DNA from 3 places in the Phyllobacterium sp. NPDC097923 genome. Region 1 is predicted to be linked to each of the others. Evidence: riboswitches for the same ligand, from Rfam matches in the RefSeq annotation. Region 1 holds a riboswitch; each other region holds the start of a gene.
The links. A riboswitch is a leader RNA that binds a small molecule or an ion and turns the genes downstream of it on or off. The one in region 1 is predicted to bind cobalamin.
Positions count from the first base shown of each region.

Region 2: linked by a shared signal. The riboswitch ahead of ACIQWS_RS21275 (aromatic ring-hydroxylating dioxygenase subunit alpha) and the one ahead of ACIQWS_RS04330 (ABC transporter ATP-binding protein) in region 1 are both predicted to bind cobalamin.
Region 3: linked by a shared signal. The riboswitch ahead of ACIQWS_RS16920 (ribonucleoside-diphosphate reductase subunit alpha) and the one ahead of ACIQWS_RS04330 (ABC transporter ATP-binding protein) in region 1 are both predicted to bind cobalamin.

Region 1 is NZ_JBIWBL010000001.1:862,254-867,667, reverse strand. It holds gene ACIQWS_RS04335 (DUF2126 domain-containing protein) at 1-1,036, opposite strand, end outside; cobalamin riboswitch at 1,192-1,405, shown strand; gene ACIQWS_RS04330 (ABC transporter ATP-binding protein) at 1,724-2,530, shown strand; gene ACIQWS_RS04325 (ABC transporter substrate-binding protein) at 2,530-3,477, shown strand; gene ACIQWS_RS04320 (iron ABC transporter permease) at 3,511-4,497, shown strand; gene cysQ (3'(2'),5'-bisphosphate nucleotidase CysQ) at 4,671-5,414, opposite strand, start outside.
Region 2 is NZ_JBIWBL010000005.1:186,348-191,761, reverse strand. It holds gene ACIQWS_RS21290 (fumarylacetoacetate hydrolase family protein) at 158-1,003, shown strand; gene ACIQWS_RS21285 (L-fuconate dehydratase) at 1,041-2,318, shown strand; gene ACIQWS_RS21280 (DUF1868 domain-containing protein) at 2,399-3,109, shown strand; cobalamin riboswitch at 3,221-3,421, shown strand; gene ACIQWS_RS21275 (aromatic ring-hydroxylating dioxygenase subunit alpha) at 3,546-4,790, shown strand; gene ACIQWS_RS21270 (hybrid-cluster NAD(P)-dependent oxidoreductase) at 4,798-5,414, shown strand, end outside.
Region 3 is NZ_JBIWBL010000003.1:234,310-239,723, reverse strand. It holds gene ACIQWS_RS16930 (FecCD family ABC transporter permease) at 1-635, shown strand, start outside; gene ACIQWS_RS16925 (heme ABC transporter ATP-binding protein) at 638-1,429, shown strand; cobalamin riboswitch at 1,480-1,691, shown strand; gene ACIQWS_RS16920 (ribonucleoside-diphosphate reductase subunit alpha) at 1,799-4,678, shown strand; gene ACIQWS_RS16915 (ribonucleotide-diphosphate reductase subunit beta) at 4,731-5,414, shown strand, end outside.

The DNA of each region.
Region 1 (5,414 bases):
ATTCGCCCGATTCGAAATCATCGATGGACACGAATGTGGGCTCGCCGCCCATGGTCAGGCGCACATCCCGTTCGTTCAGGATCGCGTCGACCTTTTCGCCGAGCGCATCGAGCGCATTCCAGGATTCGTCGGAAAACGGCTTGGTGATGCGCGGGTGCTCGGACACACGCGTCACCCGCATATCGAAACCGAATTCCACATTGGCGAATTCCGCCATGCCGGAAATCGGTGCAGCGTTGCGATAGTGCGGGGTGGCGGCAAGCGGTACGTGGCTTTCGCCGGTCAGAAGCCCGGAGGTGGGGTCGAGACCGATCCAGCCCGCCCCCGGCAGATAGACTTCGCACCAGGCATGCAGATCGGTGAAATCCTTGTCCGTTCCGGCGGGACCATCGATGGCGACAAGATCAGGCTTCAGCTGGATGAGATAGCCGGAGACGAACCGTGCAGCAAAACCGAGATTGCGCAGGACCTGCACCAGCAGCCAGCTTGAATCCCGGCACGATCCCGAGCGCAGGTTCAAGGTGGCGTCCGGCTCCTGAACCCCGGTTTCCATGCGGATGACGTAGCCGATCTCGCGCTGGATACGTGCGTTGAGATCGACGACGAAATTCACCGTGTTCGTCGGGCTGCGATCGATGGTTGCAAGGAAAGCCGAAACCAGCGGTCCTGCCGATTCCGGCTTCATATAGATCGACAGGTCGTCGCTGATCTCTTCGGGATAGCTGAACGGCCAGGTTTCGGCGACCGGTTCGACGAAGAAATCGAATGGATTGTAGACGGTCATATCAGCGACGAGATCGACCTCGATCTTCAGCTCCGTCACCGGTTCGGGAAAGACGAAGCGGGCGAGGAAATTGCCGTAGGGATCCTGCTGCAGGTTGACGAAATGATTGGCCGGACTGACTTTCAGGGAATGGCTGAGAACTTTTGTCCGGGAATGGGGTGCTGGCTGGAGCCGGATGATCTGCGGCCCGAGCGTGATGGGCCGGTCATACCGGTAATGCGTCAGATGATAGACTGCTGCGTGAATTGCCATATCGCCTCAAAAGTCTGATTCAAAAAAACCGCGGTTCCACAAATGCTCCCCGCACTCTAACGAGTTACCGGCCAATTGAAATCTTTCATTTGCCAAAAATTTTGGCAGCGGCAAAAATTGCCGCATAAACGTGCTTGCAACTGCGCGGCTGGCCGCATAGCATTCGCGCCGATGGTTTCTTCTGCACGACAACGCGGGAGATGAAAAGGGAACACGGTGAGGCGTACCCAAAAGGGACCGAGACCGTGGCTGCCCCCGCAACTGTAAGCGGTGAGCGATGCCTGACATGCCACTGACCGGAAGGTCGGGAAGGCAAGGCGAAGCTGAGACCCGCGAGCCAGGAGACCTGCCATCTCATCTACAATTCGAACCGGACGGGGTGTGCCGGGAGCGATGCGATGTCCTCTCCCGCATTGTCGCGATGGTGCATTGGCCGCGTTCCCCTAACCTTTGTCCACAAGGCAAGGCACCGGCATGACCACGCCAAGACCCGACCACCTGATTATCCTCTGCACCCCGTGCAAGACCGCCGGCGGCCAGCCGCGGCCGGGGCAGCCATGACATATCGGGTATTGACTAATGTTATAACGTTACTATACGAGAACGACGCGTCCGCGATGACGCGACGACGTTTACCGGTTGGGATTTGACACCATGTGCCTTGCCTGCAGTCACGGATATCCGCCCATGAGCCATGTCGCCCTGCGTGCCGACGAGGTGACGTTCCGCACAGCCGGCCAGACGCTGGTGGATGAGGTATCGCTCGACATCGTGCGCGGCGCGCGTCTTGCCATTATCGGGCCGAATGGCGCCGGGAAATCCACGCTTTTGCGCATGCTGGCCGGGCTGCTGCGTCCCTCCTCCGGCAACGTCCATCTCGACGGCACGGCAATAGACCGGCTGCCGCCGAAGGAACGGGCCAGGAGATTTGCCTTCGTCGGCCAGACCGACATGCCGGACCCGCAATTGCTGGTGGACGATTATGTATCCCTTGGCCGCATCCCGCACACCGGCACCCTGACCAAGGCGAAAGACCGGGATATCGTGACGGAAGCCCTGCTCCGCGCCGGGATCGCCGCGTTTTCGCGCCGTCCCATCGGCTCGCTCTCCGGCGGCGAAAGGCAGCGCGTGCAGCTGGCGCGCGCCATCGCCCAGCAGCCGGATATCCTGTTTCTCGACGAACCCACCAATCACCTCGACCCGAAAGCGCGCAGCGAACTGCTGGCGCTGGTCGCCGGCCTCGACGTGACAACCATCGCAGTCCTGCACGACCTGCCGCTGGTGGCGCCGTTTGCCACCCACGTCGCCGTCATGCATGCCGCCCAGCTCGTCGCCGCCGGCACGCCCGACGAAACGCTGACGCCGCGCATCGTCAGCGATGTCTTCGATCTCGATGTGCTGCGCCTGCGCCATCCCTCGCAGGATCGCGATCTCATGGTGTTCGAAGCACCCGGACCAACCACAAAACAAACTGCTCAGCTACGGAGAATTTGATGAAAAGAATGCTGCTCGCCCTCGCCTTATCGGCGCTGTCCGCCCCCGCATGGGCGTTTCCCGTGACGGTCGAAAGTTGCGGCAACCCCCTCACCTTCGAGGCCGCGCCAAAGCGCGCGGTCATCCAGGACATCAACATGAGCGAAATGGCCTTCGCCCTGCACCTGCAATCCTCGATGGTCGGGGTTTCGGGCATTACCGGCTGGTACAAGCTCGACGACGCCTTCAAGAAGCAGCTGGGCGCCATTCCCGAGCTTGCGCCCAAATACCCGACCCTTGAAAATCTCATTGCGGCGGAACCGGATTTCTTCTTCGCCGGCTGGAATTACGGCATGAAGCCGGGCGGCGAAGTGACCCCCGACACGCTGGCGCCGCATGGCATCAAGACGCTTGAACTGACCGAAAGCTGCGTTCATCTCGACAAGTCCCGGCCCGCTGCATCCATGGACCTGCTTTATGGCGACATGGAAAAGCTCGGCAAAATTTTCGGCAAAGAGGACGAGGCAAATAAACTCGTCGGCGGCTGGAAGACAGAACTTGCCGCGATCAAGACCAAGATCGGCGACAAGAGCGGCACCCGCGTCTTCCTCTATGATTCCGGCGAGGACAAGCCGTTTACAGCGGGCAAGTTCGCCATTCCCACGGCGATGATCAGCGAAGCCGGCGGCACCAACATCATGGCCGATCTCGACACCAGTTGGGGCACTACTTCGTGGGAAACCGTGGCGACGCGCAATCCGGAATTCCTCGTCCTCCTCGATTATCAGGATGATGCGGGTTACCAGAAGCTGCTCAACTTCCTCAAATCCCATCCGGCAATGAAGGAAACCGACGCCGTCAAGAACAACCGCTTCGTCGCCCTGCGCTATGCGGAACTGACGCCCGGACCGGCCAACATCGAGGCCATCGCCAAGATGGCCAAGGCCATGCATCCGGAAGCATTCTGAGTGCATCTGCCTTTCCGTCAGCATCTGACACTCATGACGGGGGTGATGGCCATTCTGGCCCTCGCCCTCGTGTCGATTGCCTATGGGGCAACGGTCATTCCGCTCGGCGACGTCCTGCGCGCCCTCGCCCATGCCGCCGGTCTCTCCGATACCGTCGTCAATGGCCCGGTCGGCAAGATCATCGTTGACCTGCGCCTGCCGCGGGTGATCCTTGCGATCTGCGTCGGCGCGGGGCTCGGCATTATCGGCGCGCTGCTGCAAACCGTCACCCGCAACGACCTTGCCGATCCGTTCCTGTTCGGCCTTTCCAATGGCGCGGCGGCGGGAGCAGTCTCGGTGATTACGGTCATCGGCGACCGCTTCGGCATCTGGACGCTGCCGATTGCCGCCTTCAGCGGCGGCATGCTGGCGGCCATCGTCGTGCTGATGCTGGTGCGGCGCGTGCAGGGACAGGGGCCGGAGCGGCTGATCCTGGCGGGCCTTGCCGTCTCCTTCCTGTTTGCTGCACTCACCAACTACATGGTGTTTGCCGGCGACCAGCGCGCCGCGCATTCGGTGATGTTCTGGACACTCGGCGGCCTTGGCCTTGCCCGCTGGGAGAACCTGCCGCTCGCCCTCACCGGGCTTGCCGCCATCCTGGTCTACGCCCTGTACAACCACCGCAATCTCGATGCCCTGCTGGCTGGCGAAAACACGGCGGAAAGCCTTGGCATAAGGGTGACGCGCCTGCGCAACACGGTGTTCATCGTCTGCGCCTTCTCCACCGCGATCTTTGTCTCGGTGGCTGGCGTCATCGGCTTTGTCGGCCTGATGATCCCGCACATTGCCCGGCGTTTTTCCGGGCAGCTGCATGCGGGACTGATCGTCACCTGCGCCGTGCTCGGCGCCCTGCTGATCCTGCTCAGCGACCTCGCGGCCCGTCTGCTGCTGGCGCCGCAGGAATTACCCATCGGTATCGTTACCAGTTCCATCGGCGCGTTTTTTGTGGTGACGATCCTGTTGAGGAAGCGACCAGGGTAACCGGCGATCGGATGGCAACAGCGCGGTGCGTGGTTCGACAAGCTCACCATGAGGGAGGGCGTGGATCGCAGGGAATTACACTCTGCAACCTTCGCGATTGATCTTGCACCAATCCACATCCCTCATGGTGAGCTTGTCGAACCACGCACCACGCAAATGTCATTGCGATCAGACTATAGCTTTCCCCAGGCCACGAAATCCGGATTGGCGAAATCGGCGTCGTCGGCCTGATTGCGGCGGCCATAGGTCAGCGGATTGCCATCCAGCGTCAGGGTTATGCCTCCGGCAGCGCGCAGGACCGCATCGCCCGCCGCCGTATCCCATTCCATGGTCCGGCCGAAACGCGGGTAAATATCGGCCTCACCGCGTGCAAGCAGGCCGAATTTCAGTGACGACCCGACGGACACACAGTCGGCAACACGGAATTTTTCCAGATAGGCATCGGTTTCCGGCGTGCGGTGCGAGCGGCTGGCAACGGCAATGAGGTCGTCCGGACTGGTGCGGCAGCCTATGGCTTTGCGTGCGGTGACGGCACCGCCCTCGCCGATGGCAACTTCCTGCGCGCCGGCAGTGCCGCCCGTGAACAGCACACCGCGCACGGGGGCATAGACAACGCCGAGAACGGGCGCCGCGTTTTCGATCAGCGCGATGTTGACGGTGAAATCACCGTTGCGGCTGACAAATTCCCGCGTTCCGTCGAGCGGATCCACCAGATAGAAGCGCGCGCCGAGATCGCCGGGCACGTGGCCGCCGGAGATTTCCTCTTCCGCCACGACGGGTATGTCAGGCGTCGCCCTGCGCAGAGCCGCCAGGATGATGGCTTCGGCGGCGTGATCGGCTTCCGTGACCGGCGACTGGTCATCCTTCAGCGCGAAATCACAGCCCTCCGCGTAAATGCGCAGGATTTCCTGCCCGGC
Region 2 (5,414 bases), on a different contig from region 1:
CCAATCCACCCTGATGGGCATCTGATGCGATTTTCTGCGCTTCCGGTGCTCATGGACGAAAATGTCCACTGCGCTCCGGTTCTCGAAAACCGCACCAGCTCCCTCATCAGGATGAATTGTCGGAAGCCTCCTCCCATGCAATCGGAAGGAATGAACGATGAAATTTCTACGTTATGGCGAACCGGGACAGGAAAAGCCCGGCGTGCTGGATGCCAAGGGGCACATCCGCGATCTCTCCGGCAAGGTGAACGATCTTGCCGGGGCCGTGCTCGACCCGGAAGCGCTGGCAAAATTGTCAGCGCTGGATGTGGAGAGCCTGCCGCAGGTCGGCGGTAATCCGCGCCTCGGCCCCTGTGTTGCCGGCACCGGGAAATTCATCTGCATCGGCCTCAATTATGCCGACCATGCGGCGGAATCCGGCATGGCCGTGCCGCCGGAGCCGGTCATTTTCATGAAAGCCACCTCCGCCATATCAGGTCCGAATGACGATCTGGTCATCCCGCGCGGTTCGGAAAAGACGGACTGGGAAGTCGAGCTTGGCATCGTCATCGGCCGCACGGCAAAATATGTCAGTGAAGCCGATGCGCTGGATTATGTCGCGGGCTACTGCACCGTGCATGATGTCAGCGAGCGCGCCTTCCAGACGGAGCGTGCAGGGCAATGGACCAAGGGCAAATCCTGCGACACGTTCGGTCCGACCGGCCCGTGGCTGGTGACCAAGGACGAGGTGGCCGACCCGCAGAACCTCGGCATGTGGCTGAAGGTCAATGGCGAGACCATGCAGAACGGCTCGACCCGGACCATGGTCTATGGCGTTGCCTTCCTCGTCTCCTATCTCAGCCAGTTCATGTCGCTGCATCCCGGCGACATCATCTCGACCGGGACGCCGCCCGGCGTCGGCATGGGCATGAAGCCGCCGCGCTACCTCAAGGCAGGTGACGTGATCGAGCTCGGCATTGACGGTCTTGGCACCCAGAAACAGGTGGCACGCGCCGACGTCTGACGCGTGCTGACCCGCAACATTATTCAAGAGGCATATTGTGACCCGCATTACCGATCTTCGCGTCTTCGACGTCCGCTTTCCCACCTCGCAGAGTCTGGATGGATCGGACGCCATGAACCCGGACCCGGATTATTCCGCCGCCTATGTCATCCTCGATACGGACAACAAGGCTTTGTCCGGCCATGGGCTGACCTTCACCATCGGTCGCGGCAATGAAATCTGCTGCCTGGCGATTGAAGCGATGAAGCATCTCGTCGTCGGGCTGGAACTGGACTGGGTGAAGGAAAATCCCGGCCGTTTCTGGCATTTCATCACCGGCGACAGCCAGTTGCGCTGGATCGGGCCCGACAAGGGCGCGATGCATCTGGCGACGGGTGCGGTGGTCAATGCGGTCTGGGACTTGCTTGCCAAGGAGGCGGGAAAGCCGGTCTGGCAGCTGGTCGGCGAAATGACGCCGGAAGAAATCGTCGATATCGTCGACTTCCGCTACCTGACCGACGTGCTGACGCGCGAGGAGGCGCTCGCCATCCTGCGCAAGGCGGAGAACGGCAAGAAGGAGCGGATCGCCACGCTGCAGGCGGAAGGCTATCCCTGCTACACCACATCGGCAGGCTGGCTCGGCTATTCCGATGAAAAGCTGCGCCGCCTCTGCCAGGAAGCCGTTGATGCCGGTTTCAACCACATCAAGATGAAGGTCGGCCGCGATCTTGAAGACGATATCCGCCGCCTGACCATTGCCCGTGAGGTCATCGGGCCGGACCGTATCCTGATGATCGATGCCAATCAGGTCTGGGAAGTGGGCGAGGCCATCGATTGGGTCAACAAGCTTGCCTTCGTCAAGCCGTTCTTCATCGAAGAGCCGACCAGCCCGGATGACGTGGCGGGCCACCGCAAGATCCGGCAGGCAATCAAGCCGGTGAAGGTCGCGACCGGCGAGATGTGCCAGAACCGCATCATGTTCAAGCAGTTCATCGCCGAAGGCGCCATCGACGTGGTGCAGATCGATTCGTGCCGCATGGGCGGTCTGAACGAAGTGCTCGCCGTGCTGCTGATTGCCGCCAAATATGAGCTTCCTGTCTGGCCGCATGCGGGCGGTGTCGGCCTGTGCGAATATGTGCAGCATCTGTCGATGATCGACTATATCGCCGTGTCGGGGACGAAGGAGGGCCGGGTGATCGAATATGTCGACCATCTGCACGAACATTTTGTCGATCCCTGCCATATCCGGGATGCCGCCTATATGCCACCGTCGCTGCCGGGTTTCTCGATTGAAATGAAACAGGCGTCGATCAAGGAATATCTCCACCGGCCATAGGAAAAGGGGCGGGGCTTCATCAGTCTGACAAAGAGCTGTCCTATGGCGATTGCATTGTCTTTTCTCGTCACGGGGTTCCCATGCTCGATCTGATCAAGCCTTCGCTTGCCCGCTTTGCCGCCAGCCTGCACCCGGAACCACCGGTGCATCTTGGCCGGCGCTACAACAGCGCGGGCGTCTTTCAGCCGGAACCTGGCAATACGGTGGTCTGCCATCTCGTGAAGGGGTCCGAGTCGGAAGGCTCGGTCATTGCCGTGCGCGACCGGATGCTGGCGATGCCCGATGCCGGGCAACTGGCCTTTACCCCCGTCTCCAGCCTGCACATGACGCTGTTTCAGGGCATTATCGAATATCGCCGCCGCCCGTCCTATTGGCCGGATGATGTTCCATTGGAGACAAGCATCGACGACATGACGCGGCTTTATGTGGATCGCCTGCGGGATTTCGAGGGATGCGGGCCGTTCAACGTGGAGGTGATCGATGTCACGCCGGCAGGTCTGACCGTGGCGGGCGCCAGTGAATATGACGAGCGCATCATGCGCGCCTGGCGCGATGAACTGGCCGTGCCGTTCGGTTACCGGCATCCTGATCACGACACCTATGTCTTCCACATCACGCTGGCCTATCCGATCGCGCGGTTCCCGGATGAAAGGCTCGGGGCCTGGCAGGAACTTCTGGATGATTGCCTAGCATTCATCCGGCGTGAATCGCCGGTCATTGCGTTGAATGCGCCCGCATTGTGCAGTTTTGTCGATATGAATCATTTCGAGGAACTGGTGGTTCTGGATTGAACCAGAGGCCGTTTGATCGCCAATCTGCGACATAGTGTACACGCGCCCGGCGTGTCGTCTTACGTAAATGCGATGTCGTTTCCGCACCTATTCTTTTTGGGTGCCGGATGCTTTTATCGGGGCACTTGAGGTGCCGCTTTTCTAGGGAAGCGGAGAATTGGGAAGCCGGTCGGAAACCCGGCGCTGCCCCCGCAACGGTAGTGGAGTGAAACACGGCATAACAGCCACTGGGTCACAACCCCGGGAAGGCGTCGTGACAGCCGATACGGCAACTCCAGAGCCCGGAAACCAGCCTCGGTACTGAAAACCGACTGATCGCGGTGGGCGATCAAGGAGCATGATTCTGTGCGGGCACCAGCCGGTGGCTGGCCGTGCAGGCGTTCTTCCTCCGTCACCACCAGTCAGTTCTTTCGCAACATCGAGGCGAGGACACGACATGGATATACGCAACGAACTGCTCCGGAACCTGAGAAACCGGAAACCCGGCTACGGCCTTGAACAGTCTTTCTATTCCGATCCGGATTATTTCCGGCTGGATATGGAGAACATCTTTTATCGCGACTGGCTGTTCATCGGCCATGATTGCGAAGTCGCCAAGCCCGGCAACTTCTTCACGGTGCAGGTCGGCGACTATCCCGTGGTCATCGTGCGCGACCGCCAGGGCCAGATCCGGGCTTTTCACAATTCCTGCCGCCATCGCGGCTCGCGCGTCTGCTCGGCTGAGCGCGGCACGTCGGCCAAGCTCGTCTGCCCCTATCACCAGTGGACCTACGAGCTTGACGGGCGCCTGCTGTTCGCCCGCCAGATGGGCGATGATTTCGACGCCAGCCAGCACAGCCTGAAGCCGGTGCAGTGCGAAAGCGTCGGCGGTTACATCTTCATCTGCCTGGCGCAGAATCCTGTCGATTTCAGCGCGACGCGCGCACTGATCGAACCCTATCTCGCGCCGCACCACCTCACCGAAACCAAGGTGGCCTATCAGAGCACCATCGTCGAAAAGGGCAACTGGAAGCTGGTCTGGGAAAACAACCGCGAGTGCTATCACTGCGTGGCCAATCATCCCGAGCTGTGCAAGACTTTCCCGGAAGCGCCGAGCGTAAGCGGTGTCCAGGGCGCCGCCGACGATCCGGAGATTGCCGCGCACTGGCAGCGCTGCGAAGCGGCAGGCCTGCCCAGCATTTTCCGCATGTCCGATGACGGCCAGTACCGCGCCACCCGTGTGCCGCTGCTGCGCGATGCGGAAAGCTACACGATGAGCGGGCGCCGCGCCGTCGGCCGGCAGCTCAGCGACAGCGTCAACGAGAAGCAGATCGGCTCGCTGCTGCTGTTCCATTACCCGACCACCTGGAACCATATCCTCGGCGACCATGCCATTTCCTTCCGTGTGCTGCCGCTCGGCCCGGATGAAACGCAGGTCACCACCAAATGGCTGGTGCACAAGGATGCGGTCGAGGGCGTGGATTACACCATCGAGGAACTGACGCATGTCTGGCTCGAGACCAATGACCAGGACCGCCGGATCGTCGAGGAAAATGCCTTCGGCATCCGCTCGCCCGCCTATGAGCCCGGACCCTATTCGCCCGAGCATGAAGGCGGCGTGCTGCAATTCCTCGAATGGTACTGCAGGTTCATGGAAGAGCGTCTCTCCGGCGGCGATACGCGGCTCAGCAAGGTAGCATAGGTACACAATGAACATGGGCGTTCCTCAGTCTTACCCGCACCTTGACCAGATGCAGCCATGGAATGACCGGCTGCATCTGCTGGAGTGTCTGTCGATCATCGAGGAAGCGCCGAATGTGAAGACCTTCACATTCCGTTCCGACAACCAGAACTGGTTCCGCTACGAGCCGGGCCAGTTCATGACCTTCGAGCTGCCGGTGCAGCCCGAAGCCGTCCTGCGCACCTATACGCTCTCCTCCAGCCCGTCACGGCCCTTCACCATCGCCGTGACGGTCAAGGCACAGGAGAACAGCATCGGCACCCGCTGGATGCTGGATCACCTGACCCCCGGCATGCGGCTGAAGGCCTTCGGTCCGCTCGGCGATTTCTCCATGCGCAGGCATCCGGGGGAAAAGTACCTGTTCATCTCGGCCGGGTCCGGCATCACGCCGATGATGTCGATGACCCGCTGGATGCATGATTGCGCCCCGCAGAGCGATATCAGCTTCGTCACCTGCGCCCGCCGGCCCAGCGACATCATTTTCCGCCGGGAACTGGAATATCTGACAAACTGCATGCCCAACCTGAAACTGTCGTTCCTGATCAAGGAACATGAGATGGGGCAGGTGTGGACCGGTATCCGCGG
Region 3 (5,414 bases), on a different contig from region 1:
TCGGCGCCCTCATCTTCACGCTCATCCTCTACCACGTCGCGACGCGGCGCGGGCAAACGTCCATCGCCACGATGCTGCTCGCCGGTATTGCGCTCGGCGCCATGGCCGCCGCCTATATCGGTGTCCTGGTCTATGTCGCCGACGACAAACAGTTGCGCGACCTGACATTCTGGGGGCTGGGATCGCTGGCGGGAGCCAATTGGGTCAAGATCGCCGCATCAGGCCCGCTCATTGCGCTCGCCCTCGTCATTTCACCATTCCTCGCCCGCGGCCTCAACGGGCTCGCCCTCGGGGAAGCATCGGCCAGCCATCTCGGCATTCCGGTACAGCGCTTCAAACGCATCGCCATTGTCACCGTCGCTGCGGCCACCGGCGCATCGGTTGCGGTGAGCGGCGGCATCGGCTTTGTCGGCGTCGTCGTTCCGCATCTGCTGCGCCTCGTGATTGGCCCCGATCATCGCTATCTCCTGCCGGCCGCCGCTCTCCTTGGCGCCTGCCTCCTTCTGATTGCCGATGCGGTCAGCCGGACCATCGTTGCTCCAGCCGAATTGCCGATCGGCATCGTCACGGCAGCCGTTGGCGCACCCTTCTTCCTGTGGATATTGCTGCGTCGCCGCGGCATTCTGGACCTCTGATCATGATCCGTGTTTCCAATGTCTCCGTGTCCCTCGGTCGAAACAGAATCGTCGAGAACATATCCTTTGATGCTGAGGCAGGCGCATTCACAGTTATCGTCGGACCCAATGGGTCAGGCAAAACGACCCTGATGCGTGCACTCTCCGGTGATCTGCCGCATGAGGGCGTCATCAGCATCAACGGCACGCCGATCAACCGGCTGAAGCTCTGGCAGATGGCAACCATGCGGGCGATCCTGCCGCAATCCACCTCGCTGTCCTTCCCGTTTACCGTGCGTGAGATCGTCAAGCTGGGCATGACCAGCGGCCGCTCCGGTGCTTCGCGCCACAACGTGGACACACTGCCCGATGAAGCGCTTGAGCGCGTCGACCTCGCGGGTTTCGGCGGGCGGTTCTATCAGGAACTCTCTGGCGGCGAGCAGCAGCGGGTGCAACTGGCGCGCGTCCTCTGCCAGGTCTGGCAACCGATGCTGGACGGCCAGCCGCGCTTTCTCTTTCTTGATGAGCCGGTTTCAAGCCTCGATATCAAACATCAGCTGATCATCATGCAGATTGCCCGCGATTTTGCCGATCGCGGTGGCGGGGTCATCGCGATCCTGCATGACCTCAACCTGACCTCCATGTTTGCCGACCGCGTCGTGGTCATGCACAGGGGAAGGGCCGATTCTGTGGGTACCCCCATGGAAGTCTTGACGGATGACCGCATCCTGCGCGTCTATGAATGTGCGCTCAAGGTCGGCGGTCTGCCCGGAAAATCCGTACCGTTCGTCTTGCCGCAATCCGCAGTGCTCTGAGCACGCGAAGCTGTCGCTATCTATCTATTGACTAAAAATTGCGATTTGATACTAAATATAGACGTTATGGTTCTCTCCGAGTCGCAAGACCGGGAGCTAAGAGGGAAGCCGGTGAAATGTCCTGGACATTGATGCCGGCGCTGCCCCCGCAACTGTAAACAGCGAGTTGTTGTCGACAATGCCACTGAAGCCCAGCTTCGGGAAGGCCGACACCAGCGCCGACCTGTGAGCCAGGAGACCTGCCATGACATGATGAACGTCCACGGGCGGGGTGTCCCGGTGTGTCGCTTGCAATGGTCGGCCGCAAGCTGACCGGATTCTTGCACGCGTGCGCTCGACCTTTGCCCCCAACATTTGGGGTATAAGCATATGTCTCTTTCTCTTCAAACCACCCGCGCCGACGGTCAGTCGCCGGTTCGTCCTGCCGAACTGCAGCCATCATCCAGCGAGCCCGGCTACCGCGTCATTCGGCGCAATGGCTCGGTCACCCCCTTCGATCCGCTGAAAATCACCGTTGCTCTCACCAAAGCCTTCCTCGCCGTCGAAGGCAATGTCGCTGCCGGTTCGCGCCGTGTGCACGATGTCGTCGAAGGCTTGACCGCCGACATCGTGACAACATTGAAGCGCCGCAGCAGCGAAGGCCGTCTGTTTCACATTGAAGACGTGCAGGACCAGGTCGAACTTGCCCTCATGCGCAGCGAAAACCACAAAGTCGCCCGCGCTTACGTGCTCTACCGGGAAGAACGCGCGAGAGAACGGGCGAAGCTGGTGGAACCCGTGGCCGAAACCGGCCCGTCCCTCAGCGTCACCCTGCTTGATGGGACCAGGGCACCGCTCGATGCGGCGCGCCTCGCCCGAATCATCGATGAAGCCTGCGAAGGACTTGACGGGGTCAGCGCCACCCCGATCCTCAGCGAAACCCAGCGCAATCTCTATGACGGTATCACCCTCGACGAACTGTCGCTTGCGCCCATTCTGGCTGCACGCACACTCGTTGAAACCGAACCGAACTATTCCTTTGTCACTGCCCGGCTGCTTCTGGACAAGCTGCGCCGCGAAGCCTTGAGCTTTGTCTTCGGCAGGCCTGAACAGGCGACCCAGCATGAAATGGCGGAGCGATACGCCGATTATTTCCCCGCCTATGTGAAGGCTGGGATTGAAGCGGAACTGCTCGATCCTGAACTTGCCCGCTTCGACCTGCGGAAAATATCAGCAGCCCTGAAGCCGGAACGCGACCTGCAGTTCCAGTATCTCGGCCTGCAGACATTGTATGATCGCTATCTCCAGCAGACACGCGGTATCCGGTTCGAATTGCCGCAGGCCTTCCTGATGCGCGTTGCCATGGGCCTCGCCACCCGCGAGATCGACCGGGAAGCGCGCGCCATCGAATTCTACGACCTGCTGTCGTCGTTCGACTTCATGGCTTCGACTCCAACCTTGTTCAATTCGGGCACGCTGCGCCCACAACTGTCCTCCTGCTTCCTGACCACCGTCGCCGACGATCTCGACGGTATTTTCAAAGCGGTGAAGGACAACGCGCTTCTGGCAAAATATTCCGGCGGTCTCGGCAATGACTGGACGCCCGTGCGCGGTCTTGGTGCCCATATCAAGGGAACCAACGGCGAAAGCCAAGGCGTCGTACCGTTCCTGAAAGTGGCCAACGATACGGCCATCGCGGTCAATCAGGGCGGCAAGCGCAAGGGCGCCGTCTGTGCCTATCTCGAGACCTGGCATGTCGATATCGAGGAGTTTCTCGATCTGCGCAAGAATACCGGTGACGACCGCCGCCGCACCCATGACATGAACACGGCCAACTGGGTGCCTGATCTGTTCATGAGTCGCGTGGAAAAGGACGAGCCATGGACCCTGTTCTCACCCGACGAGACACCGGATCTGCATGATCTCTATGGCGCGGCATTCAAATCCGCCTACGAGGCCTATGAAGCCAAGGCCGCACGCGGGGAAATCCGTGTCTTCCGCACCGTGCGGGCACTGGATCTCTGGCGCCGGATTTTGACGATGCTGTTCGAGACCGGCCATCCCTGGGTCACGTTCAAGGACCCCTGCAATATCCGCTCGCCGCAGGGTCACGCCGGCGTCGTGCATTCCTCGAACCTGTGCACCGAGATTACCCTCAACACATCGAAGGATGAAGTTGCGGTGTGCAATCTTGGCTCGATCAATCTTGCCAATCACATTGCAGCTGGGGGCCTCGACCTTGAGCGTCTCGCGCGCACTGTGGCGACGGCCATGCGCATGCTCGACAATGTCATCGACATCAACTTCTACACCATCCCCGAAGCGCGCTCTTCCAACCTGCGTCACCGTCCGGTTGGCCTCGGGCTGATGGGGTTCCAGGATGCATTGCAGGCTCTGCGCATTCCCTACGCGTCCAATGAGGCCGTGGCTTTTGCCGATCTCAGCATGGAAGCCATTTCCTACCATGCCATTTCGGCATCGGTTGACCTCGCCAGCGAACGCGGCAGCTATCCAAGCTTCAACGGCTCGCTCTGGTCAAAAGGCATTCTTCCGATCGATTCCATCGAACTGCTCGACCAGGCCCGCACGGCCGCCGGTGCCAGGCTTTCGATGGACCGCAGCACGACCCTTGATTGGGAAGCTCTGCGCAAGCGGGTGACGACAACCGGAATGCGCAATTCCAACACCATGGCGATTGCCCCGACTGCAACGATTTCCAACATTTGCGGCGTTGCCCAGTCCATCGAGCCCGCCTATCAGAACCTCTTCGTCAAATCCAACATGTCAGGCGACTTCACTGTCGTGAATGCTGCACTGGTGCATGATCTGAAGCAGCGCGGGCTGTGGGACGAGGTGATGATTTCGGACCTGAAATATTTCGACGGCTCGGTTGGTGAAATCGACCGCATCCCCGCCGACCTCAAGGCGCTCTATGCCACGGCGTTCGAAATCGACAGTGCATGGCTGATTGCTGCGGCCTCACGCCGGCAGAAGTGGATCGACCAGGCCCAATCCCTCAACCTTTATATCGCCAACCCGAGCGGCAAGAAGCTTGACGAACTCTATCGCCTCGCCTGGAACAGCGGTTTGAAGACGACCTATTACCTGCGTTCGCGTTCGGCCTCGCACGTGGAAAAGTCCACGTTGAAAGGCACCGATGGCAAGCTCAACGCCGTCGCCGCCAAGCCGATTGCCGAATCGATCATCCTGTCGGAACCGGCCGGCAATGCCTGCTCGATCAATGATCCGGACTGCGAAGCCTGCCAGTAAGCGCGCAACCGCGCCTGCCACACAGCTTTGCAATGAATTGAAGGAAAAGACCATGCTTGACTGGACCAACACCGAAGCTGCCGCCAATGCGGCCCGCGCCATCCACCCCGCCCTTGCACCGGATCAGGCACCCGTCGCCGATGCCACGGGTCTTGGCGATATCGTACGCGGCGGTGGTCGCGTGCGCGTCGATGACAAGGCGATGATCAACTCACGTGCCGACGTCAACCAGCTCCTGCCACTCAAGTATCACTGGGCCTGGGAGAAATATCTCAATGGCTGCAACAATCACTGGATGCCGACGGAGGTATCGATGCAGGCGGATATCGCCCTGTGGAAATCCAGGGACGGGCTGACCGACGACGAGCGCCGTATGATCAAGCGCAATCTCGGTTTCTTCGCGGCCTCCGAGTCACTTGTTGCCAACAATATTGTCCTTGCCATCTACCGGCACCTGACCAATCCGGAATGCCGCCAGTATCTCTTGCGTCAGGCTTTCGAGGAGGCGGTTCACACCCATACATTCCAGTATATCGTGGAAAGTCTCGGGCTGGACGAGGGCGAACTCTTCAACATGTATCGCGAAGTGCCATCGATCACCGACAAGGCGGCCTGGGCGCTCAAGCACACGCAAAATCTCGACAACCCGGATTTCAAGACCGGCACACCGGAGATGGATCAGCAGTTCCTGCGCGATCTCGTGGCTTTCTACGTCATTTTCGAGGGCATGTGGTTC